3 regions of the Ralstonia sp. RRA genome follow, and region 3 is predicted to be linked to each of the others. Evidence: predicted binding sites of a transcription regulator. Region 3 holds the regulator's gene; each other region holds the start of a gene.

Region 1 (7,603 bases), 1.3 Mb from region 3:
TCGCCATAGCTGGCGGCATCGGCGCTGTTCTCGCGCTGATTGGGCTGACCGTCATGGTCAGCTGGCTGCTGCATTGGCCGCGCGGCGTGAAGATCGGCGGCGACCACTTGGTGATCGTCTTTGCAACGGGGCTGAACCTCGTGCTGCTGGGCGCAGGCCTCGCCGCGCTGGTGGTCGGCGCGCTGCGGCCCAGTGCGCGCTGGGCGGATCGGGCTGCGTGCCTGGCCGGTGGTGCGGCGGCCGTGCTGTGCACGCTGCGCCTGGTGGAGGTGGTGAGCGGCTGGCCCGTGGCGTTCGATTTTCCTGACGTGCACGTCTGGCTGAAGCTCAACTGGCTGACGGGCTGGATCGGCGGTATGCACCCGAGCCACGCACTGGCGCTGGCCGCGAGCGCGGGCGCGCTGTGTCTTGTCCCGACGGCGCGGCAGGCGCATCGCGCGCAGTGGCTGTTCGCGTTGCTAGGCGCGTCGGTCCTGCTCTGCGTTGGGGACCTGCTTGGCCGCGCCATGGCACTGGAGTACCTGTACCCGGCCTGGCTGCGTTGGCGTGCTGCCGACGTGGCGGCCGGCTGCACGCTGCTGGTGGTGGCAGGCGTGCTGTGCGCGGCACTGGCCCGATATCCGCGCCTGTTCCACATCCGCTTGTCGCCAGAGGACACCATTGTCTGGATCAGCGGCGGCTGCGTGGTGCTGGCGGGCCTGGGCGCCACCGTTACCGCCTTCATCATCCAAGTCGATAGCGCCAACGTGGCGTTCGGCAACACGCGAACGCGCGCGCTGTCGAGCTATGCCGCAGAGTTTGACCAAGTGCTGGCAATGCGCGCGGAGAGCCCGCGGCTGGTGGCTACCGCCACACCCATCCAGGAGGCGCTGCGCCATCCCGCCGACAACGCTGCCCGTCTGCACGGCGAGCGTGCGCTGCAGGCCTATCGCGAGCAGGGCTACTCGTACCTGCAACTGCGCACGCTGGCCGGCGAGGGCGTCGTCAGCCTCGGCACGGAGGTGTCGCACCCGGAACTGGCGATTGCGCTGCACGTCGGCCTAGCGCCCGAGCGCGTCACGCTGCAGTGGAACCACGGCTTTGCCATGCGCACCGAAACGCCAGTCCTGGTGGACGGTGTACAGGTCGGCTGGCTTATTGCCGAGCAGCCGCTGGCCCATATGACGGCCCGCTACTCCACCTTGCCCGATGCGGGCGCGACGGAAACGCTGGCCATGTCGGGCTTCGATGGGGCCGGCCGTGCGATGTCGTTTCCGCAGCGCTTCGATGCGCACATCTTCGAGTTGCCGAGGCAGACAATCGAACAGCGGACGCTGCCCTCGCGCTTGGCGCTGGCGGGCCAGTCGGGCTACGGCCAATGGCGCGATATTCATGGCGTGCCGACCTCGCTCAGCTATATGCCCATCGGCCACACGGGCCTGGCGTTGATCAGCAAGATCTCCAGCGCCGAGTTGTACACGCCCATGCGCGCCCAGTTCGAGCGGCTGGCGGCGCTCATGCTGTGCGGGATCATCGGCAGCGTGGCGGCCATCCGGCTGACGGTGCGGCCGTTTGCCAACCGGCTGGCGGCGTCGGAGCGCGCCCTGCGTATCGCCAACGAAAGCCTGGAGCGCCGGCGTGACGCCCTGCGCGCGAGCCGCGAGCAACTGCGCCTGGTGGCCGACAACGTGCCCGCGCAGCTCAGCTATGTCGACCCCGACGGCGTCGTCCGCTTTGCCAGCCGCACGCTGCTGGAGGCGTTTGGCCGCACGCAGGATCAGATGATCGACCGCCACGTCAGCGAGATCTACACGCCCGAGGACTACCGCACGCTGCTGCCCTACATGACCGAGGTGCTGGCTGGCTATCCGGTGCAGTTCGACATCACCTCGCTGCGCACCGGCAAGCCGCGCTACCTGAGCGGCCATTACTACCCCGACTACGACGACCGCGGTACGCTGCGCGGCTACTTCTCGGTGCTGCAGGATCTGACCGCGCGCACCACGGCCGAAATCGCCCTCGCCCGCAGCGAACGCGCGCTCACGCTGGTGCTCGACAACGCCCCGCTGCTGGTCTCGCACATCAACGCCGACGGCATCTTCACCTTCTGCAACGTCACCCACGCACGCTGGCTGCAGCGCACGCCCGAGGAGGTCTGCGGCCAGCCGGCGCAGGACGTCTTTACGCCGGGCACCTATGCGCTGCTGGCGCCATATCTAGCCCGCGCGGTACGGGGCGAGACGGTCGAGTTCGAGATCAACGCGCCGTGGTACGAAAAGCCGCACGCTGGCGGCCCGCGCCACCGCACGCGCTATCTGCGTGGCCAGCTCGTGCCGGATGCGGCGGATTGCGATTGCAGCGCCGAGCGCTGCGGCTTCTACGCCTTCGTGCAGGACGTGACCGACGCCAAGCGCAGCGAGATGGAGCTCTCGCGCATGGCCCGCTTCGATGCGCTCACCGGTCTGGCCAATCGCTACGAACTCTACGAGCGCCTGCGCACAGCCCTGGAGCGCCGCCAGCGCCAGCCCGCCCCCATGGGCGTGCTCTACCTGGACGTGGATCACTTCAAGCACATCAACGACACCTACGGCCACGCCGCGGGGGACGCGGTGCTGGTGGAAGTTGCCCGCCGCCTGCAGCAGGCGGTGCGCCGTACAGATACCGTCGCCCGCCTCGCAGGTGACGAATTCGTCATCCTCCTGGACCCCATCGACGCCCCAGATGATGCGCTGCACACAGCCCACAAGGTGGTGAGTGCGATCCGCCCGCCGATCCCCCTGCGTGGCGATGTGTCGCTGCATGTGACGGCCAGCATCGGGGTGGCCTGCCCAGCGCCCGATATCAGTGATCCCGACGTGGTTTTGCGCGAAGCGGACCGCGCACTTTACTGGGCCAAGTCACGCGGGCGTAACACTGCGGCATAAGTGCGAACTGATGCCGCTGGCGACTGTCTATGACTGGGTGCGCGGCCACTTTTGCTGCGGCGCAATCATCACACTATTGAGGTCTATCATCTGATTTGCGGGAACTATCAACCGGCACAAAATGTCCTATTAGCACTCTTCCGGTTGGAGTGCTAAGATGCCCTTCCAAACCTCCACTGGATTTCGACAGGAGTCCTGAGTGAACGCAGTCATTCCCGTGAATACCGTTTCCGCAATCGCCACCCAGCCGTCCGGCAACGCCGGTAATGGATGGGCGCTGGCGTTCCCCGGCAACCTCGGCAACATTGACGCCTATATCCAGAGCGTCAACCGGGTGCCGATGCTGTCGGCTGAAGAAGAACAACGTCTGGCCCGCGAGTACCGCGACAACGACGATCTCGATTCCGCGCGCCGTCTGGTGCTCTCGCACCTGCGCCTGGTGGTCTCGATCGCCCGTCAGTACCTCGGCTACGGCCTGCCGCATGCCGACCTGATCCAGGAAGGCAACATCGGCCTGATGAAGGCCGTCAAGCGCTTCGACCCGGATCAAGGCGTGCGTCTCGTCTCGTACGCGATGCACTGGATCAAGGCCGAGATGCACGAGTACATCCTGAAGAACTGGCGCATGGTCAAGGTGGCCACCACCAAGGCCCAGCGCAAGCTGTTCTTCAACCTGCGCAGCCACAAGCAGGATGCACAGGCGACCTTCTCGCCGGACGAGATCAGTGCCGTGGCGGCCGAACTCAACGTCAAGGGCGCCGAGGTGCGCGAGATGGAAACGCGCCTCTCGGGCGGCGACATCGCGCTGGAAGGCCAGATGGACGACGGCGAAGAATCCTTCGCCCCGATCGCCTACCTGGCGGACACGCACAACGAGCCGACCCGCGTGATCGAGTCGCGCAGCCAGGATCGCATGCAAAGCGAAGGCATCGAAACGGCGCTGGCCAAGCTGGACGACCGCAGCCGCCGCATCATCGAGGCCCGCTGGCTGCAAGTGAACGACGACGGATCGGGCGGCGCCACGCTGCACGAACTGGCTGACGAGTTTGGCGTGTCGGCCGAGCGCATCCGCCAGATCGAATCGGCCGCGATGAAGAAGATGAAGGGTGCGCTGCAGGCGTTTGCCTAAGCGGTTTCCCTGGCAATAAAAAAGCCCGCCAAGTTGGCGGGCTTTTGTTTGGGCGCGAGCTACGCGATCACTCCTTCAGCAGCAGCTTGACGTCGTGCGCGATCGGCTCAGGGCCCTGGCCATGTTTGATGAACAGGCGCAGGTTGCCCTTCGTGTCGAACATGTAGCTGCCGGCGGTGTGATCCATCGTGTAGTTGTCGGGCTTGCTGCCCGGCACCTTGCTGTAGAACACCTTGAAGTCGGACGTGACCTTCTTCAACTCGGCTTCGTCGGCCGGACGCAGGCCGATGAAGCGCGGGTCGAATGCGGGCACGTACTTGCCCAGCAGGTCTTGCGTATCGCGCTCGGGATCGACGGTGACGAACAGCACCTGCACGCGGTCGGCATCCTTGCCTAGTGCATCCATCACGCCGCGCAGCTCGGCCAGCGTGGTCGGGCAAACATCGGGGCAATGCGTGTAGCCGAAGAACATCACGACGACCTTGCCACGAAAGTCTTCCAACGTACGGCGCTTGCCGGTGTGGTCGGTCAGCGAGAAATCCTTGCCGAAGCTCTTGGCACCGGTGATGTCGAGGTTCGTGAAGGCAGGCTTGTCGCTGCAGGCGGTCAATGCCAGCACGGTGGCGGCCAATGCGGCAAACAGAACGGCGCGGAAGTGTCGGAAAGAGAGCATGTTCATCGTGTTGGGAGGGACCGCCTAGCGTAACGCCAACTGCACGCGCTCGCTGGCAGCCCCGTGCGTCACAGCGCCGCGCCTTGGGTGAACGTAGGCCCGAACTTGAAGTAGTGATCCACCAGCAGCGCCGCAAACAGGATCGACAGATAGATGATCGAGTAGCGGAAAGTCTTCTGCGCCAGCGCGTCGGAATAGTTGCGGTACATGCGCCACGCATAGGCGAAGAAGCCGCCGCCCAGCACCAGCGCCGTCGCCAGGTAGATATAGCCGCTCATCCCGTGCACGAACGGCAGGATGGTCGCGGCAATCATGATGAGCGTGTACAGCAGGATGTGCAGCAGCGTGTATTTCTCGCCGTGCGTGATCGGCAGCATCGGCAAGCCGGACTTGGCGTAGTCGGCACGGCGGTACAGCGCGAGCGCCCAGAAGTGCGGCGGCGTCCAGGTGAAGATGATCAGCACCAGGATCCACGCCTCGGGCGGCACGCTGTTGGCGACGGCCGCCCAGCCCAGCGCCGGCGGCATGGCGCCCGACAGGCCACCAATGACGATGTTCTGCGGCGTGGCCGGCTTGAGCAGCAGCGTGTAGATGATCGCGTAGCCGATGAAGGTGGCGAAGGTCAGCCACATCGTCAGGTCGTTGGCGAACACGTGCAGCGTCCACATGCCCGCGCCGCCTAGCACCAGCGAGAACAGCAGGATCTGGCGCGTACCCAGCTCCCCACTGGCCGAAGGACGCCAGGCCGTGCGGCGCATCATCGCGTCGATCTTGCGCTCGACCAGGCAGTTGATGGCAAAGGCCGCGCCGGCAAACAGCCAGATGCCGACCGCGCCGCCGATCAGCACCGGCCAGGGCACCATGCCCGGCGTGGCCAGGAACATGCCGATCACGGCGCAGAACACGGCGAGCTGCGTCACGCGCGGCTTGGTGAGCGCCGCATACTGCGATGCGGTGTGTCGCCAGCCGGGGAGTTGAGTGGAAGTCGTTGGGGTTGCCACAGTATTCATAAACAATCAATCAAACGGCGGCCACGGCCGCAGGGATCGGCGCGCGCACTTGCGCCAAGCCGATCAGGTAATGCAGACGCACCATCAGCAGCAACAGCACCGCCGCGCCACCGTTGTGCGCCACGGCGGCCAGCAGCGGCCAGCCAAGCACGATGTTCGATAAGCCGGTCGCCAGTTGCACGGCCAGCACGATGAGCAGCACCGTCGACACACGGCCGATACCGGCCACGCGACGCGCTCGTACGCCAAGCCATGCCAGGTAGCTCAGCACGAGCACTGCAAAGACGCGGTGCGTCCAGTGGATGGCAACCAGCGCGTCATGCGAGATGAAGTCACCGCTGGCGGTCTTGCCGAGCTGGCGCCAGAAGGTAAAGCCGTGCGCAAAGTCCATCGCCGGCACCCACTGGCCGTTGCACAGCGGGAAGTCGGTACACGCAAGCACCGCATAGTTGGTGCTGACCCAGCCGCCCAGTGCGATCTGCACGACGAGCAACGCCAGCCCGATCGCCGCCGGCACGCGCAGCGATGCACCGCGGCCATCCACGAAACGTGGCACATCGTTCTTACAGCCAAGCCAGATGAGCGACGCCAACAATGTCATGCCGAGCAGCAGGTGCGTCACCACAATGGCCGGCTGCAGCTTGAGCGTGACCGTCCATGCGCCAAACGCGCCCTGCACGCACACCAGCGCCAGCACGGCCGTGGCGTACCACGGCGATTGCTTGAGGTCCTTCCGCTTGACCCACGCCACCACCACGAGCGTGATGATCAACACGCCCACCGCCATCGCAAAGTAGCGGTGCGTCATCTCAATCCACGCCTTCATCCACGTGACCGGGCCACTCGGCATTGCGGTTTGCGCGGCGTGAATGTCGTCCCGCGCGTGGAAGGGGTTAGACGTGCCGTAGCAACCGGGCCAGTCCGGGCAGCCCAGGCCCGAATCGGTCAGGCGCGTGAAGCTGCCGAACATGATGAGGTCCAGCGTCAGGGACGCCGTGATCCACACCAGCTTGCGGTACTTGTTGCGGTCTCCCTTGACCAGCACGTAGCACAGCGGGATCAGCGCGATCAGGATGCCGATGGAGGCAAGTTGCAGCAGCATGGCTTATCCGATGCGCGAATACTTGAGCAGCCGCGTCAGATCGCCGCGCACTTTCTTCGGGTCCGGGTCCTTCGGGAACTGCATCATCAGGTTGCCTTGCGGGTCGACCAGGAAGATGTGGTCGGTTGCCGGCGTCTTGCCGTCGGTCAGCCAGTCCTTGGGCAACTCCGGTGCGCGCAGGAAGCGTGCGGCGGCGTAGTCGTCGTTGTAGGCCTTCATCAGGCGTGGGTCGATCGCGCCGCGATCCGTGACCAGCCACACGGGGACGATACGGTCGCGGTCCGGACCCTGGCCGATGCGCAGCTGGCGCATGGTGAAGAGCTTGCGCGCGCAGTTGTCGTCGCAGGCGCTGTTGTCCACTGAGACCATCAGCCACTTGCCCTTGAGGCTGGCGAGCGGCACTTCTGCGCCGTGCTCGTCCTGCACCATCAGGCCGGTCGGGATCGGGCGCTGCGGCTCGACCAGCGCGCCATACGCGGCCTTGCCGCCAGCCGGCGTGAAAACGTAGTACGCGAGGTACGACGCAATCACTGGCGATGCGCACACCAGCAGCAGGAACAGCATCGTCAGGCGGCCCCGGCGCGTGCGTGCATCAATGCGCGCATCCGTGGACAAAGCGGCGGGCGCGGCGCGTGTGCCGGGCGTGCCCGGTGCAGATTCCTGATTCACCATGTGATTCCTAATGCATTCATCTGCGGCACTAAGCCGCAACACGTGTTCGTATTCAGACGGGCTCAGAAGGGCCTGCCAAGCGACGATAGCGTCGCACGCTGTAGACAACCATCA
Region 2 (7,603 bases), 1.6 Mb from region 3:
TCGCGCATTTCACCTGTCCTCACACCGGTGTGCGCATGGAGCTGACCGTCGGGAACGAGGTGGTCTTTAATCCGCGCTTTATGCCGACGCGGGCCCTGACCGGCTTCAAGACAGCCGACCTCGGGCTTGGTCACGTCGTGTTGTATGTCACCTCGGATATCAAAGCCGTGGCAGATTTCTATGTGCGCACACTAGGTTTTGGGATTTCCGATTGGGTGGTGAGCCCAGAGGGCGTGCCGTTGGCCGTGTTCCTCCATTGCAACGCACGACATCATTCCATGGCGCTGATCTTCTATCCTCCGGCGCCCCGGAAGATTCAACATGTTTTCTTCGAAACCAATTCGCTCGACGACATCGGAACCACGTACGACCTGTGCCAGCAGCGCGAGATTGCTGCCACCGGCATCGGTCGCCACCCCAATGATCAGTCGGTATCCTTCTACTTCCGCAACCCGTCCCGCTGGTTCATTGAATACGGTTGGGATCTTCGGACCGTTGATCCGCAAAACCTGACGGTGGAGAGCTACGTCTTGCGTCCGGGGATGTCATGGGGGCACGCTGGGCTGCGGAACTTGGAAGACGGCGCCCGACCGCGTGAGGCGATTGTCCAGTCTGCGGTGTCAAACTGAGTTTGCGGCGGTGTGCGGCCAGCCCATATGGGTTGGAGTTGCTGCACTGAACGTTCTTTGGCTCCTTCACGATGAGCTGATACAGCAGGAGGTCGCTACCCGGGGGAGCGTCAGATTGAACAGAAGTGATCTGGGTGACGGAGAGATCACCGGGCGGCTATAGGCGGCATGGTGTGAGGTTGTGTCCCGCTACGCTGGTTGTTCCGTGTCTATTCGGTAGGGCTCGCGTTCGCGGGCCTTTTTTTTGGGGTAACCCGGTATGGTTTGTGGGTCAAGAGCGTCGTGCCAAGCGGACGCCCGGCCAGGGTAGTGATCATCTGATGCATCGTAAGCAATTGATTTATAAGGGATTATTGTTCAAAAGCCGACGCGGCTGCCTCGAGCAGTTCCAAATTGAGTGACCAAAGTTCCAGATTGAGTGAATCTCGACAATAATCTCGACAGCAAGTTTCCATTCTTGAAATCGTAATACCCCGTCCCTATAATTAGCACTCGCCGGGCAGGAGTGCTAACAACGCCTCCGACCCCCGATGCTTTCCCGATGCGCCGCGTCTTGCGGCGCGTTTTGTGAATAAACACTCACTTTGCATTGAGGAGTTGTGTATGAACCTGCGTCCTTTGCACGACCGCGTGATCGTGAAGCGCCTGGACAACGAAACCAAGACCGCTTCGGGCATCGTCATCCCTGACGCCGCCGCTGAAAAGCCGGATCAAGGCGAAGTGCTGGCCGTCGGCCCGGGCAAGAAAGACGACAAGGGCAATGCGATCGCGCTGGACGTCAAGGTCGGCGACCGCGTGCTGTTCGGCAAGTACGCCGGCCAGGGCGTCAAGGTGGATGGTCAGGAAGTCCTGGTCATGCGCGAAGAAGACATCATGGCTGTGGTGCAAAAGTAAGCACGCGCTCGTTCATAACGTTCGCAACGCTTACCAGTAACCCAATCCTCATTGCCGGCGCAGCTTAAGGGCGCGCGGGCAACATCCAAAGATCTCGGAGATTCTCAAGATGGCAGCTAAAGACGTAGTGTTCGGCGACGCCGCACGTGCCAAGATGGTCGAAGGCGTGAACATTCTCGCCAACGCAGTGAAGGTGACCCTGGGCCCGAAGGGCCGCAACGTGGTGCTGGAGCGCAGCTTCGGTGGCCCGACCGTGACCAAGGACGGTGTGTCGGTCGCCAAGGAAATCGAGCTGAAGGACAAGCTGCAGAACATGGGCGCGCAAATGGTCAAGGAAGTGGCTTCCAAGACCAGCGACAACGCCGGTGACGGCACCACCACCGCAACGGTGCTGGCCCAGTCGATCGTGCGCGAAGGCATGAAGTACGTTGCCGCCGGCATGAACCCGATGGACCTGAAGCGCGGCATCGACAAGGCTGTGACGGCCGCTGTTGAAGAGCTGAAGAAGATCAGCAAGCCGACCACCACCAGCAAGGAAATCGCTCAAGTTGGCGCCATCTCGGCCAACAGCGACGAATCCATCGGCCAGCGCATCGCTGAAGCCATGGACAAGGTCGGCAAGGAAGGCGTGATCACGGTGGAAGACGGCAAGTCGCTGGCCGACGAGCTGGACGTCGTGGAAGGCATGCAGTTCGACCGCGGCTACCTGTCGCCGTACTTCATCAACAACCCGGAAAAGCAAGTTGTCCAGCTGGACAACCCGTTCGTGCTGCTGTTCGACAAGAAGATCAGCAACATCCGCGACCTGCTGCCGGTGCTGGAGCAAGTGGCCAAGGCTGGCCGTCCGCTGCTGATCATCGCTGAAGACGTCGAAGGCGAAGCCCTGGCAACGCTGGTGGTCAACAACATCCGCGGCATCCTGAAGACGGCTGCTGTGAAGGCGCCGGGCTTCGGCGACCGCCGCAAGGCCATGCTGGAAGACATCGCCATCCTGACGGGCGGCCAGGTCATTGCTGAAGAAGTCGGCCTGACGCTGGAAAAGGCAACCCTGAACGACCTGGGCCAAGCCAAGCGCGTTGAAATCGGCAAGGAAAACACCACGATCATCGATGGCGCAGGCGATGCCCACAACATCGAAGCGCGCGTGAAGCAAGTGCGTGCCCAGATCGAAGAAGCGACCTCGGACTACGACCGTGAAAAGCTGCAAGAGCGCGTGGCCAAGCTGGCCGGCGGTGTTGCCGTGATCAAGGTTGGCGCTGCCACCGAAGTCGAAATGAAGGAAAAGAAGGCCCGCGTGGAAGACGCACTGCACGCAACGCGCGCTGCCGTGGAAGAAGGCATCGTGGCTGGCGGTGGTGTTGCACTGCTGCGTGCCCGTGCACTGATCTCCGGCCTGAAGGGTGCCAACGCTGACCAAGACGCCGGTATCAAGATCGTGCTGCGCGCCATGGAAGAGCCGCTGCGCCAGATCGTCACCAACGCTGGCGACGAGGCTTCGGTTGTGGTGTCGAAGGTGATCGAAGGAAGCGGCAACTACGGCTACAACGCCGCCACCGGCGAGTACGGTGACCTGGTGGAAATGGGCGTGCTGGACCCGACCAAGGTGACCCGCACCGCGCTGCAAAACGCCGCTTCGGTCGCTTCGCTGATGCTGACGACGGATTGCGCCGTTGCAGAACTGCCGAAGGACGATGCAGCGCCGGCAATGCCGGGCGGCATGGGTGGCATGGGCGGCATGGACGGCATGATGTAATTTGCCCGTCTGGCAACCTGGCCCGGCCGCCGGTTCCTCCGGAGGCTGTTCCAAACAAAACCCCCGCGGGTGCGAGCCCGCGGGGGTTTTTGTTATATGCACGCACGTTCTCCCGCTGATTTGTTAACGCGCCGTTAACGCTGCATTGCGGCGGGCTTCGCTACAATCGGCCCACCCGCGAGCCTCCGTTTCTGAGCGGGCACGACAACAACACAGGGAAGGGAAAACAGATGAACGACATCGCACGCGAGCCCGTCCTGGGCGGCGCCCCCGCTCCAGCTGCCCCGCAACCCTTGCGGATGCGCTTTATCGGCAGCGGCTCGGAATACTTCCGTATCTGGATCGTCAACCTGCTGCTGACCATCGTCACGCTGGGTATCTACTCGGCCTGGGCGAAGGTGCGCACGATGCAGTATTTCTACCGCAACACGCAGTTGGCCGGATCGAGCTTCGACTATCACGGCAGCCCGACCGCCATTCTCAAGGGCCGCGCGATCATCTTCGTGCTGGCGCTGGCGTTCAACCTGCTGAGCCATTCATCGCCGGCGCTGTCGCTGGTGTTCCTGGCACTGCTGGCCGCGGCGTTTCCATGGCTGCTGGTACGCTCGTTGCGCTTCCGCATGGCCAACTCCAGCTACCGTGGCCTGCGCTTCGCCTTCACGGGCAAGGACGCAGAAGGCTACATGGTGTTTCTGGTCTGGCCGATCCTGAGTGTCTTTACCGCGTACCTGCTGGCGCCGTTGGCGCATCAGCGCTTCAAGCGTTATCAGCATCGCAACACGCGCTTTGGCACCACGCCGTTCGATTTCTCGGGCACGCCGGGCAACTTCTATGGCGTGTACCTGCGCACGTTTGGGTTGGCACTGCTGGCTGTCGTTGCAGCGGGTGCATTGATTCTTCTGACCGGTGTTTCGTTCGGCAAGGGTGCTAACAACGCTAGCGCGGCCATCGGCATCGCCATTGCGGTGGTGCTGATGTACTTGGCGATGCTGTTCCTTGCGCCGTACTTCATGTCGCGTCTGCAGAACGTCGTGTGGAACCACACCACGCTCGGCCCGCATCGCTTCCAGAGCCAAGTGGCGGCTGGCAATCTGTTCTGGATCTACGTGTCGAACGCGGTGCTGATTGCCATCACCATCGGCCTGTTCACGCCGTTTGCTCGCGTGCGTACGCTGCGCTACAAGATCGACTCGGTGACGCTGTTTGCATCCGGCTCGCTCGACACGTTCGTGGCGGGCGAGACCACCAAGGTGGGCGCCCTGGGCGACGCCGCGGTGGATTGGTATGACATCGACATTGCGCTGTAAGCACGCCGGAAGGTTACGCCCATGATTCTCGCCACCTACTTCGACGGCCGGACTTCGCGCGCGCAGCCCGTGCGTCTTGCCGTCGAGGCGGGCGAGGCGGTGCTGTTCGACACCGACGGCACGCTGTTGCGCCGTGCCGCACTGCCGACGCTGCGCGTGTCAGAGCGCGTCAAGCATGCGCCGCGCCTGATCACGTTCGACGACGGCGCCTTCTGCGAGATTGCCGACCCGGCGGAGCAGGCGGCGCTCAACGCGCTGCTCCAGCGCACTGGCCACCAGGAGGGTCTGGTGGTGCGCGCGCAGAACAGCTGGAAGCTGGCGCTCGGCGCGTTGATCGTGACGGTACTGGTGCTGGTGATTGGGTATCGCTATGGCCTGCCGTGGGGCGCCAAAGTGGTGGCAAACATGGTGCCGCAGCGCGTGGAGCTGCAGCTCGGGCGCGGTACGCTGCGCGCGCTGGACGAGCGTTGGCTCAAGCCCAGCAAGCTGCCGGAGGCCCAGCAGGCGCGCATTCGTGCACGCTTTGCGGCTCTGCGTGCACCGCAGGCCACGCACACCTACAACATTGTCTTTCGGGATGCGGGCTCCTTGGGCGCCAACGCATTCGCGCTGCCCGGCGGCGACATCATCGTGACCGATGCGCTGGTCAAGCTGGTGGGCGAGGGCGATGGTCTGACAGGTGTGCTGGCGCACGAGGCCGGGCACGTCGAGTATCGACACGGGCTGCGCCAGTTGATTCAGTCCTCCGCCATTGGGGCGACGGCAGCGCTGCTCTTTGGCGATGTGTCGACCATCCTGTCAGGCGTGCCGGCCGCGATGCTCACGCTGCGCTATTCGCGTGACTACGAGCGCGATGCAGACCACTACGCTGCACGGCTGCTGCAGGACAACGGCTTGTCTGTCGGTGCATTTGCGGATGTGCTGCAAGCGCTGGAGGACACGCACGGCGGCACGCGCAAGGCTGACGATGCGAAGAAGTCCGACACCGCCAGCGATGACGACGCCTCGGCGTTCTTCTCGTCACACCCGCTTACGCGCGAGCGTATCGATACGCTGCGCCGTTTCGATCGCACCCACGGCGGCAGCGACGCTGACTGACTCCCCTTGCCTGCCGGGGGGGCCGTTCCTGGACGCAGCCCCGCTTACCGGTACGCCGACTCGGCGATAGATGGGACGGTCCGTCATCCATTTGACGGATTTCTCTCTCCCTTCGGGGCGACAAGAATGGTTTCAGAGAATAAAGGGGCAGGTGCGCCGCAAGTGGGCGTTCCTGAGTGATCGCACGGTGGGGCCAGCCGACGCCGCAAAGAGCTGTCGCATCAGTCGCTTCACCACGTTGCGCGACGTCGTGACGTTCCGTGCGAATCCGTCGGGTAGGCCGCACGCCTGCCTACGGTTTGAATGCAATGCGGGGGAGAGACCATGCGGCAAGCGGAGCAAGGCGCCAGGACCGCATGCGTTGGCGCTGTCCAGGAAGCGGCGGCGCGTCTGATTCCCAATCGCCTCACACTCGTCCGGCTGTTCCGGTTCGGCATCTCGGGGGTGACGGCCACCTGCGTGCACGTGGCCATTGCCACTGCATTGGTGGTCGGGTTCTCTGCATCGCCTGTGTTGGCCAACGGTATCGCGTTTGTCTGTGCGACCGTGTTTTCCTACCTCATGAACGCGCTGTGGAGCTTTTCCGCGCGGCCGGGCCGCGACAACTTTCTGCGCTTTCTTTGTGTGGCGATGTTCGGGCTCATGCTCACGCTCACCATCTCGTGGGCGGCCCAGCGGCTAGGGGGAAACTATTGGGTCGGGCTTGCCTGGATTTTGTTGATCGTGCCGCCGATCACGTTCGTGCTGCATCGGGCGTGGACGTTTAAGTAACGCGTTGGCGCGCCGGTGGTCATGCGGGGGAGGGGGCCATGGCTACACTGAACTTGGTGATTCCATGCTTCAACGAGGAAGACGTGTTGCCAGAGACGGCAAAGCGGGTACTCGCGATGCTGGACAGGTTGGCCGGCGACGGACTCATCGATCGTCAAAGCGAAGTCACGTTCATTGATGATGGTTCGCATGATCGGACTTGGGCGCTGATCGAAGCCTTCCATTTGGCGGATTCGCGCATTCGGGGCATCAAGCTCTCTCGCAACCATGGGCATCAGAACGCGTTGCTGGCAGGCCTGCTAACGGTGCCCGGGGACATCCTGATCAGTCTGGATGCAGATTTGCAGGATGATCTCGAGGCGATTCCTCGCATGATCGAAGCGCATCGCAATGGTGCGGACATCGTATTCGGTGTGCGATGCTGCCGAAGTTGCGATACGTTCTTCAAGCGTTTCACAGCACAAACCTACTATCGGCTGCTCCGGCAGTTTGGCGTGAAAGTGCTGCAGGATCATGCCGACTACCGGCTGATGAGCCGGCGCGCGTTGGAGGCATTGCGGGATTTCCGCGAGATCAATCTGTTCCTTCGCGGGATCATTCCGTTGCTCGGTTTTCGTACGGCCGTCGTTGAATACGAACGCCATGCCCGCTTCGCCGGCCAGAGCAAGTACCCCTTGACCAAGATGATGGCGCTCGCGCTCGATGGGATCGCGTCGTTCTCCTCCAAGCCGCTGCAGTGGAGCGCCTACGTGGGCGCAGGGCTGTCTCTGTTTTCTCTCGCCATTGGGGTGTGGGCGCTCTGTGCCCGACTGTTTACCAATATGACGGTGCCAGGATGGGCTTCGACCGTGGTGCCGATGTACTTTCTGGGCGGCCTGCAAATGCTGTTCCTCGGTGTCATCGGCGGCTATGTGGCGAAGATCTATTCCGAGACCAAACAGCGGCCACGATTCATTGTCGAAGAGAAGCTGTAGTCGGTCCTGTGCGCAGCACGCACGCTTGAGTCGCGTCGTGGAGGGGATATGCAAGCAATCACGGCGAAGCGCCAGGGGGAGGAGCGCGACATTGCGTCATCCGAGCGGGTGCTGCGCGCGCTTTTCGTGCTGGTCGTGGCGCTGGGCGGCACGATCTTCTGGCTTGCACCGCATCCG
Region 3 (7,603 bases):
ATAGTGCTCGCCGACCACACGCACGGCGCCTTCCAGGCCGGCATGAGCGTCGAGCAGGCTGCGCTGGGCGTCGGTCTTGAGCAGCAGTTGATGCGCGTGCTGACCGTGAATGTCGACCAGCTGCTCGCCCACTTCGCGCAACTGCGCCAGCGTGACCGCCGCGCCGTTGATGAAGGCCTTGCTGCGGCCGGCGGCATCGACAGTGCGGCGCAGCAGGATGACGCCTTCGTCATCGTGCAGTTCGTGGGCTTCCAGCCACGCGGCCACGTGTGGATGCACGTCGAACTCCGCCGTGATGTCGGCGCGCGGCGCGCCTTCGCGCACGACGGCGGCATCGGCACGCTCGCCAAGCGTGAGCGCCAGAGCGTCGATCAGGATGGACTTGCCCGCGCCGGTTTCGCCCGTGAACACGGTAAAGCCGTCGGCCAGGTCGAGGTCCAGCGCGTGGACGATGACGAAATCGCGGATGGTGAGGCTGCGCAGCATGGTGCGTGGGACGGTGTGTGGGTTACAGCCGGTTGTCTTCGGTGGGGTACTCGTGCCAGTGCAGCTTCTTGCGCAGCGTGGCGTAGTAGTTGTAGCCGACCGGGTGCAGCAGTTGCACGGTGCGCTCCGAGCGGCGCACCACGATGCGGTCGCCCGGCAGCAGCGACGTGAGCGACTGCATGTCAAAGTTGACGCTCGCGTCGCGCCCGCTGGTGACCTGGATGACCACCTCCGCATCCTGCGGAATGACGATCGGCCGATTCGACAGCGAATGCGGTGCGATGGGCACCAGCACGAGGCCCGAGAGCGCCGGGTGCAGGATCGGCCCACCGGCGGACAGCGCATACGCCGTCGACCCGGTGGGCGTAGACACGATCAAGCCATCCGAACGCTGGTTGTACATAAAGAAGCCGTCGACCGACACGGCCAGCTCGACCATGCCTGAGGTGCCCGAGCGGTTGACTACCACGTCGTTGAAGGCCAGGGCGGAGAAGATGACCTCGTCGTCGCGCACGACCTGGGCCTGCAGCAGCGTGCGGGTTTCGGCTTCGTAGCGGCCGGACAACATGTCGGGCAGCACGGTATGCACATCGTCGAACGGGATGTCGGTCATGAAGCCGAGCCGCCCGTGGTTGACGCCGATCACCGGCACGCTGGCGCCGGCCAGGTGGCGGCCGATGCCGAGCAGCGTGCCGTCGCCGCCGAGCACCACGGCCACATCGGCCTGGCGGGCCATTTCCTCGGGCGGCAGGGCAGGGTAATCCTGCACACCGATATTGAGCGCGGTTTCGCGCTCGAACACGATGTCATGCCCGCGCGCGGCAATGCACGACGCCAGCTCCATGAGCGGGCCGGCAATGTTGGCGGCCGAATACCGGCCGACCAGTGCGACGGTCTTGAAAGGCGAGGCGGCGGGAGGTTTCGAGGCCACGGCGGACGGGGGAATCGACATGCGCGCATTACACCATATCGATATGACCCCCGCTACGTTTGACGTTGTTTGGCGAGAAACGCCAACGTCACCCGCTGGTTGCAGTCGATTTTGCGTAAAATTGAAGAATCATGGACAAGCGCGCCACCATCCTCCTCAAGACCCTGATCGAACGGTACATCGCCGAGGGCCAGCCCGTGGGCTCGCGCACCTTGTCGAAGTATTCGGGGCTCGATCTGTCGCCGGCCACCATTCGCAATGTGATGTCCGACCTGGAGGAGATGGGCTTCATCGCCAGCCCGCACACCTCCGCCGGACGTATCCCGACGCCGCGCGGCTACCGCCTCTTCGTCGACACCATGCTGACCGCCAGCCCACTAGACGTGCTTGGCGCGCATGACCGCATGGCGCAGCAGATGGCCGGCGTGATTGCCGAGCAGGTGCGCACGCAACTGGCGTCGCATGGGTCGGAATCGTCGCAGCGGGTGATTGCGGCGGCGGCGCAGACGCTGTCCAACCTGTCGCAGTTTGCGGGCGTGGTGATGACGCCGCGCCGCTCGCACGCGTTCCGGCAGATCGAATTCCTGCGGTTGTCGGAGAACCGCATCCTGCTGATCGTCGTCACGCCCGAGGGCGACGTGCAGAACCGCATCATCCATACCGATACGCCGTACACCCCGTCGCAGCTGGTGGAGGCGGCCAACTACATCAACGCACACTACGGCGGCCTGACCTTCGACGCCGTGCGCGAGCGCCTGCGCGGCGAGTTGTCTGCGTTGCAGGCCGACATGACCTCGCTGATGCAGGCGGCGGTGGAGGCGGGCAGCAGCGCGGCATCGGAAGAAGACCCGGTGGTCATCTCTGGCGAGCGCAAGCTGCTGGATGTGGAAGACCTATCGTCGTCCATGGACAAGCTGCGGCGCCTGTTTGCCGTGTTCGAACAGAAGACGGGCCTGCTGCAATTGCTGGATGTATCGAGCCGCGCCGAGGGCGTGCAGATCTTCATCGGAGGCGAGAGCAGCCTCGTGCCACACGAAGACATGGCCGTCATCACCGCGCCGTACGAGGTGGACGGCAAGATCGTCGGCACGCTGGGCGTGATCGGGCCGATGCGCATGGCCTACGAGCGCGTAATTCCCATCGTGGACATCACGGCCAAGCTACTGTCCAGCACGCTCAGCCAATATTGATCTGCGGCCGAGCTGCATAAGCTCAGCCATTTTTCTTCGACGACAGCGCGGTCTGCCGTCTCACACAATCGACTCCGGCGCATGTGCGCGTTCTTCTTCTGCCGGAGTCTTCCATGGCTGGTCTTTCTCTCCCCCGTTTGCTGGCTGCAGCATTGTCTGCGGCCGTTTCGCTCGCCTTGCTCGGCACCACTCCCGCACGTGCGGCTGACCGCGAGGTCGTCATTGCCTATCAGGACATGGTGCTGCCCTGGCGCTACGCCCAGGCCACCGGCGAAGTCGAACGCGCCACTGGCTACAAGGTGACCTACCGCCAACTGGCCAGCGGTGCCGATGTGGTGCGCGCTATCGCCTCGGGCTCTGTGCAGATTGGCGAGGCGGGGTCGAGCCCGATTGCGGCGGGTGTGTCGCAGGGCGTGGACCTCTCGCTGTTCTGGATTCTCGACAACATCAATGATGCGGAAGCGCTGGTTGCCCGCAACGGCAGCGGCGTGACGCGCGTGGCGGATTTGAAGGGCAAGACGCTGGGCGTGCCGTATGTGTCGACCTCGCACTTCCACGCGCTGGTCGCGCTGCAGCAGGCGGGGCTGGAGCCGCGCGACGTGAAGGTCGTCAACCTGCGCCCGCAGGAACTGTCCGCCGCGTGGGATCGGGGCGACGTGGATGCCGCGTTCATCTGGGACCCGGTGCTCGCCAAGGTGAAGAAGAACGGGACGGTGTTGACCACCTCCGGCAAGATCGCCGCCGCAACGGGCAAGTCAACGTTCGATGGCTTCGTGGCCGACCGCAAGTTCGCGCGTGACCATGCGGACTTCCTCGCCAAGTTCACGGAAGTGCTGGCCAAGGCCGATGCTGCCTATCGCGACAACAGGGCCGCGTGGACGGTGACGTCGCCCCAGGTGGCGGCGGTGGCCAAGACCTCGGGTGCGACGGCAGCCGATGTGCCGGCAAGCCTGGCGCTGTATGCGTTCCCGGATGCGGCGGAGCAGGCTTCCAAGCGCTGGCTGGGCGGTGGTGCGCAGTCGGGTGCGGCGCAATCGCTGCTGGCGACCGCGCAGTTCCTGAAGACGCAGGGCACGATCCAGGCAGTGCTGCCGGATTACGGCGCGACCATTGATTCGCGCTTCGTGCAGCGTGTGGCCAGTGGCGCCAAGGCCGTGGCAACCGCATCGCGATGAGCCGCATTGAAGTCCGCGGCCTGCGCGTCGACTACACCGATGCGCGCGGTCGCACCACTCAAGCCTTGGGCGGCGTGGACTTGTCGATCAACGCTGGCGAGTTCGTTGTTGCCCTCGGGGCCTCGGGTTGCGGCAAGACCACGCTGCTGAATTGCCTGGCCGGCTTCGTTGCGCCAACGTCGGGACAGATCCTGCTCGACGGACGCGAAGTCGACGGCCCCGGCGCGGAGCGCGGTGTGGTGTTCCAGCGTTACGGGCTGATGCCGTGGTTGAACGTGCGCGACAACGTGGCGCTTGGTCTCAAGCTACGCGGTGTCGATCGCAAGACGCGGCACGCACGTGCGCTCGAACTGCTGCGATTGGTTGGCCTGGAAGCGCATGCCGCATCGCCCGTGTACGCCTTGTCGGGTGGCATGCAGCAGCGCGTCGGTATTGCGCGGGCGCTGGCAACTGAGCCGCGTGTGCTGCTGATGGATGAGCCGATGGGCGCGCTCGACGCCTTCACGCGCGAGACCATGCAGACGCTCGTACTCGATGTTTGGCAACGCACGGGCACCACGGTCTTCTTCATCACGCACGACGTGGAAGAGGCGCTGTTCCTGGCGACGCGGTTGGTGGTGATGTCGCCGTCGCCGGGGCGCATTGTGCAGACGTTTGATCTGCCGTTCTCGAGGCAGGCGCTGGCGGGCGCGGATGCACGGGCCGTGAAATCGTCACCGGAATTCATTGCCTGGCGTGAGCGCGTGCTGGCGCTGATCCACCGTGCCCCCGAGGAGTTGGCCGCATGAGCGCGATCGAAACAGCAGTGTTCAAGGGTGTTCCCGTTGAAACAGCGGCGTCTTCCGTTCAGCCGCCGCGCAAGCTGCGCGGCTACCGTTTGCCCGGCGAGGGCAGTGCGCTGGGGTTGAGCCTGCTTTCGGTGGGCGCGTTGCTGCTGCTGTGGTGGGCAGCAACGACCTTCCATTGGGTCCCGCCGCTGTTCCTGCCGTCGCCACAGGCAGTCGGCCACGCCTTTCTCGATGCATGGCGCGGCGATATCCAGGGCGGTCAGCCACTGGCCGCCCATCTGGGCTGGAGCGCATTGCGTGTGTTTGGCGCATTTGCGTTGGCGGCTGTCACCGCTGTACCGATCGGCCTGGCGATGGGTGTATCGCGCACCGCTCGCGGGCTGCTGGACCCGCCCATCGAGTTCTATCGCCCGCTGCCGCCGCTGGCGTATTTGCCGCTGGTGGTCATCTGGCTGGGCATTGATGAGCGCGCCAAGATCGTCGTCATCTACCTGGCGTGCTTTGCGCCGATTGCCATGGCCGCGCGCGCTGGCGTTCGCAGCGCCACGCGCGAGCAGATCAACGCCGCCTATGCGCTGGGCGCGAGCTTCACGCAGGTGGTGCGGCACGTGATCCTGCCGGCGGCACTGCCGGAAATCTTGACCGGCTTGCGCATCGCCATTGGCTTCGGCTGGACCACGCTGGTGGCCGCAGAGATGGTGGCCGCCACGGTCGGCCTCGGGCAGTTGGTGCTCAATGCATCGAGCTTTCTGCGCACCGATCTCGTGGTGATGGGCATCGTGCTGATCGGCGCAATCGCGTGGGCGTTCGACCTGGCCATGCGCGCCATCGAAGCGCGCGTGGTGCCCTGGAAGGGGCGCAGCTAGCCTCGGAGTTTTAGAAACTGCCCGTGAACTGATAGCGCCCGCCCGGGTGCCACATGGTCGCCACTGAAGCGACCTGACCCTGCGACAGGGTCTTACGACGCAGCATCAGGCACGGCTCGCGCACATCCATGTGCAGCATCTCGGCGATCTCGCGCGGGGGCAGGCGGGCCTCGATGCCGTAGTCCACCCCCTGCAGCGGGGCGGCACGCATCAGGTAGGCATTCGGCGTGGTCTGCGTGAAATCCTGTTCCATGTACTCGGGGGCGAGCGCGGCATTCACCCAGCGGTCTTCCGCCTGGATCGGCAGGTCGCTCTCGAAATGCACGATCAGCGAGTGGAACAACAGGTGCCCCGTTGACACCCCGAATGCCGCCGCAAGCGCCTCGTTGGCGCGTGCGCGTTCGAGCTTGTGCAGCTCGGCGCGGTGCTGATGGCCGCGCGCGGCAATCTCTTCGGCGATGTTGCGGATCGCCACCAGCGTCGCCTGGTACTTCTGTTGCGCGACGAATGTCCCCAGCCCTTGCACCCGCGTGAGGATCTGCTCGGCAGTCAGCTCGCGCAGCGCGCGGTTGACCGTCATGCGTGATACGCCGAAGGTCTGCGCGAGCGTCGTCTCCCCCGGAATCATTTCGCCCTCCTGCCATTCGCCGCTGCGGATGCGCGTGAGGATGTCTTCCTTGATGCGCTGGAAGGCGGGGGTGCTGGCGGACTGATCTTGTGACATGGAGTCGACTTTGGGTGCGGCTTGGTAGCCGATGTGATGTGCGGACTGCAGCCATCATCAGGGTTTGCTCTTAGCTTGTAAAGTTTTCTTGCCTAAGTTGTATATACAACATAAGATGCTCAGCACACCCAAGGAGTTCGCAGGAGACCTCACATGAATGCCCCGACCAACGCTGCCCACCTGACCAACGACCCGCGCTACGACGCATCGCGCGAGATCCGTGCCCCGCGCGGCACCGAGCTGCACTGCAAGAGCTGGCTGACCGAAGCCGCCTACCGCATGCTGCAAAACAACCTCGACCCGGACGTAGCCGAGAACCCCAAGCACCTCGTTGTGTACGGCGGCATTGGCCGTGCCGCGCGTGATTGGGCCTGCTTCGACAAGATTCTCGAAACGCTGCGCGAGTTGAACAACGACGAATCGCTGCTGGTGCAATCCGGCAAGCCGGTTGGCGTATTCAAGACGCACCCGGATGCCCCGCGCGTGCTGATCGCCAATTCGAACCTGGTGCCCAAGTGGGCAAACTGGGAGCATTTCAACGAACTGGACCGCAAGGGCCTGTTCATGTACGGCCAGATGACTGCCGGCAGCTGGATCTACATCGGCAGCCAGGGCATCGTCCAAGGCACCTACGAAACCTTCGCCGAAGCCGGCCGCCAACATTACGACGGCAAGCTGGCCGGCAAGTGGATCCTGACCGCCGGCCTGGGCGGCATGGGCGGCGCGCAGCCGCTGGCCGCCACGCTGGCCGGCGCCGTGTCGCTGAACATCGAGTGCCAGCAATCGAGCATCGACTTCCGCCTGCGTACGCGTTACCTCGACAAGCAAGCCAAGGACATCGACGACGCCTTCAACCTGATCCGCCACCATTGCGAGCGCGGCGAAGCCGTGTCGATCGGCCTGCTGGGCAATGCTGCGGAAATCTTGCCGGAGCTGGTCAAGCGTGCCCGCGCCGGCGGCCTGAAGCCGGATCTGGTGACCGACCAGACCTCGGCACATGATCTGGTCAACGGCTACCTGCCGGCTGGCTGGACGGTCGAGCAATGGCGTGCTGCGCAACGCGATCCGTCGCAGCACGCCCGCCTGACCGACGAGGCCGCCAAGTCGTGCGCCGTGCACGTGCAAGCCATGCTCGACTTCCAGGCCATGGGCATCCCGACCGTCGACTACGGCAACAACATCCGCCAGGTCGCGTTCGACCAGGGCGTGAAGAATGCCTTCGACTTCCCAGGCTTCGTGCCCGCCTACATTCGTCCGCTGTTCTGCGAGGGCAAGGGCCCGTTCCGCTGGGTGGCGCTGTCGGGCGATCCGGAAGACATCTACAAGACCGACGCCAAGATCAAGGAACTCTTCCCGCACAACACGCACGTGCATCGCTGGCTCGACATGGCGCGTGACCGTATCGCCTTCCAGGGTCTGCCCGCACGTATCTGCTGGCTGGGT

The links. The regulator HrcA, encoded in region 3, represses chaperone genes, less so after heat shock. The targets are predictions, from matches to a motif close to TTAGCACTCNNNNNNNNNGAGTGCTAA.
Region 1: the regulator HrcA is predicted to act here: its motif matches at 3,033-3,059, upstream of rpoH (RNA polymerase sigma factor RpoH).
Region 2: the regulator HrcA is predicted to act here: its motif matches at 1,115-1,141, upstream of groES (co-chaperone GroES).

Annotation. Positions count from the first base shown of each region.
Region 1 is NZ_CP146091.1:296,864-304,466, reverse strand. It holds gene V6657_RS01520 (diguanylate cyclase) at 1-2,903, shown strand, start outside; gene rpoH (RNA polymerase sigma factor RpoH) at 3,103-4,032, shown strand; gene V6657_RS01510 (SCO family protein) at 4,100-4,705, opposite strand; gene cyoE (heme o synthase) at 4,774-5,715, opposite strand; gene V6657_RS01500 (COX15/CtaA family protein) at 5,726-6,817, opposite strand; gene V6657_RS01495 (cytochrome c oxidase subunit I) at 6,821-7,489, opposite strand; gene V6657_RS01490 (SURF1 family protein) at 7,542-7,603, opposite strand, start outside.
Region 2 is NZ_CP146091.1:656,552-664,154, forward strand. It holds gene V6657_RS03200 (VOC family protein) at 1-629, shown strand, start outside; gene groES (co-chaperone GroES) at 1,233-1,523, shown strand; gene groL (chaperonin GroEL) at 1,633-3,276, shown strand; gene V6657_RS03215 (YjgN family protein) at 3,507-4,583, shown strand; gene V6657_RS03220 (M48 family metallopeptidase) at 4,605-5,681, shown strand; gene V6657_RS03225 (GtrA family protein) at 6,006-6,452, shown strand; gene V6657_RS03230 (glycosyltransferase family 2 protein) at 6,491-7,426, shown strand; gene V6657_RS03235 (hypothetical protein) at 7,475-7,603, shown strand, end outside.
Region 3 is NZ_CP146091.1:2,770,236-2,777,838, reverse strand. It holds gene recN (DNA repair protein RecN) at 1-486, opposite strand, end outside; gene V6657_RS13455 (NAD kinase) at 509-1,438, opposite strand; gene hrcA (heat-inducible transcriptional repressor HrcA) at 1,549-2,607, shown strand; gene tauA (taurine ABC transporter substrate-binding protein) at 2,721-3,782, shown strand; gene V6657_RS13440 (ATP-binding cassette domain-containing protein) at 3,779-4,570, shown strand; gene V6657_RS13435 (ABC transporter permease subunit) at 4,567-5,436, shown strand; gene hutC (histidine utilization repressor) at 5,447-6,160, opposite strand; gene hutU (urocanate hydratase) at 6,314-7,603, shown strand, end outside.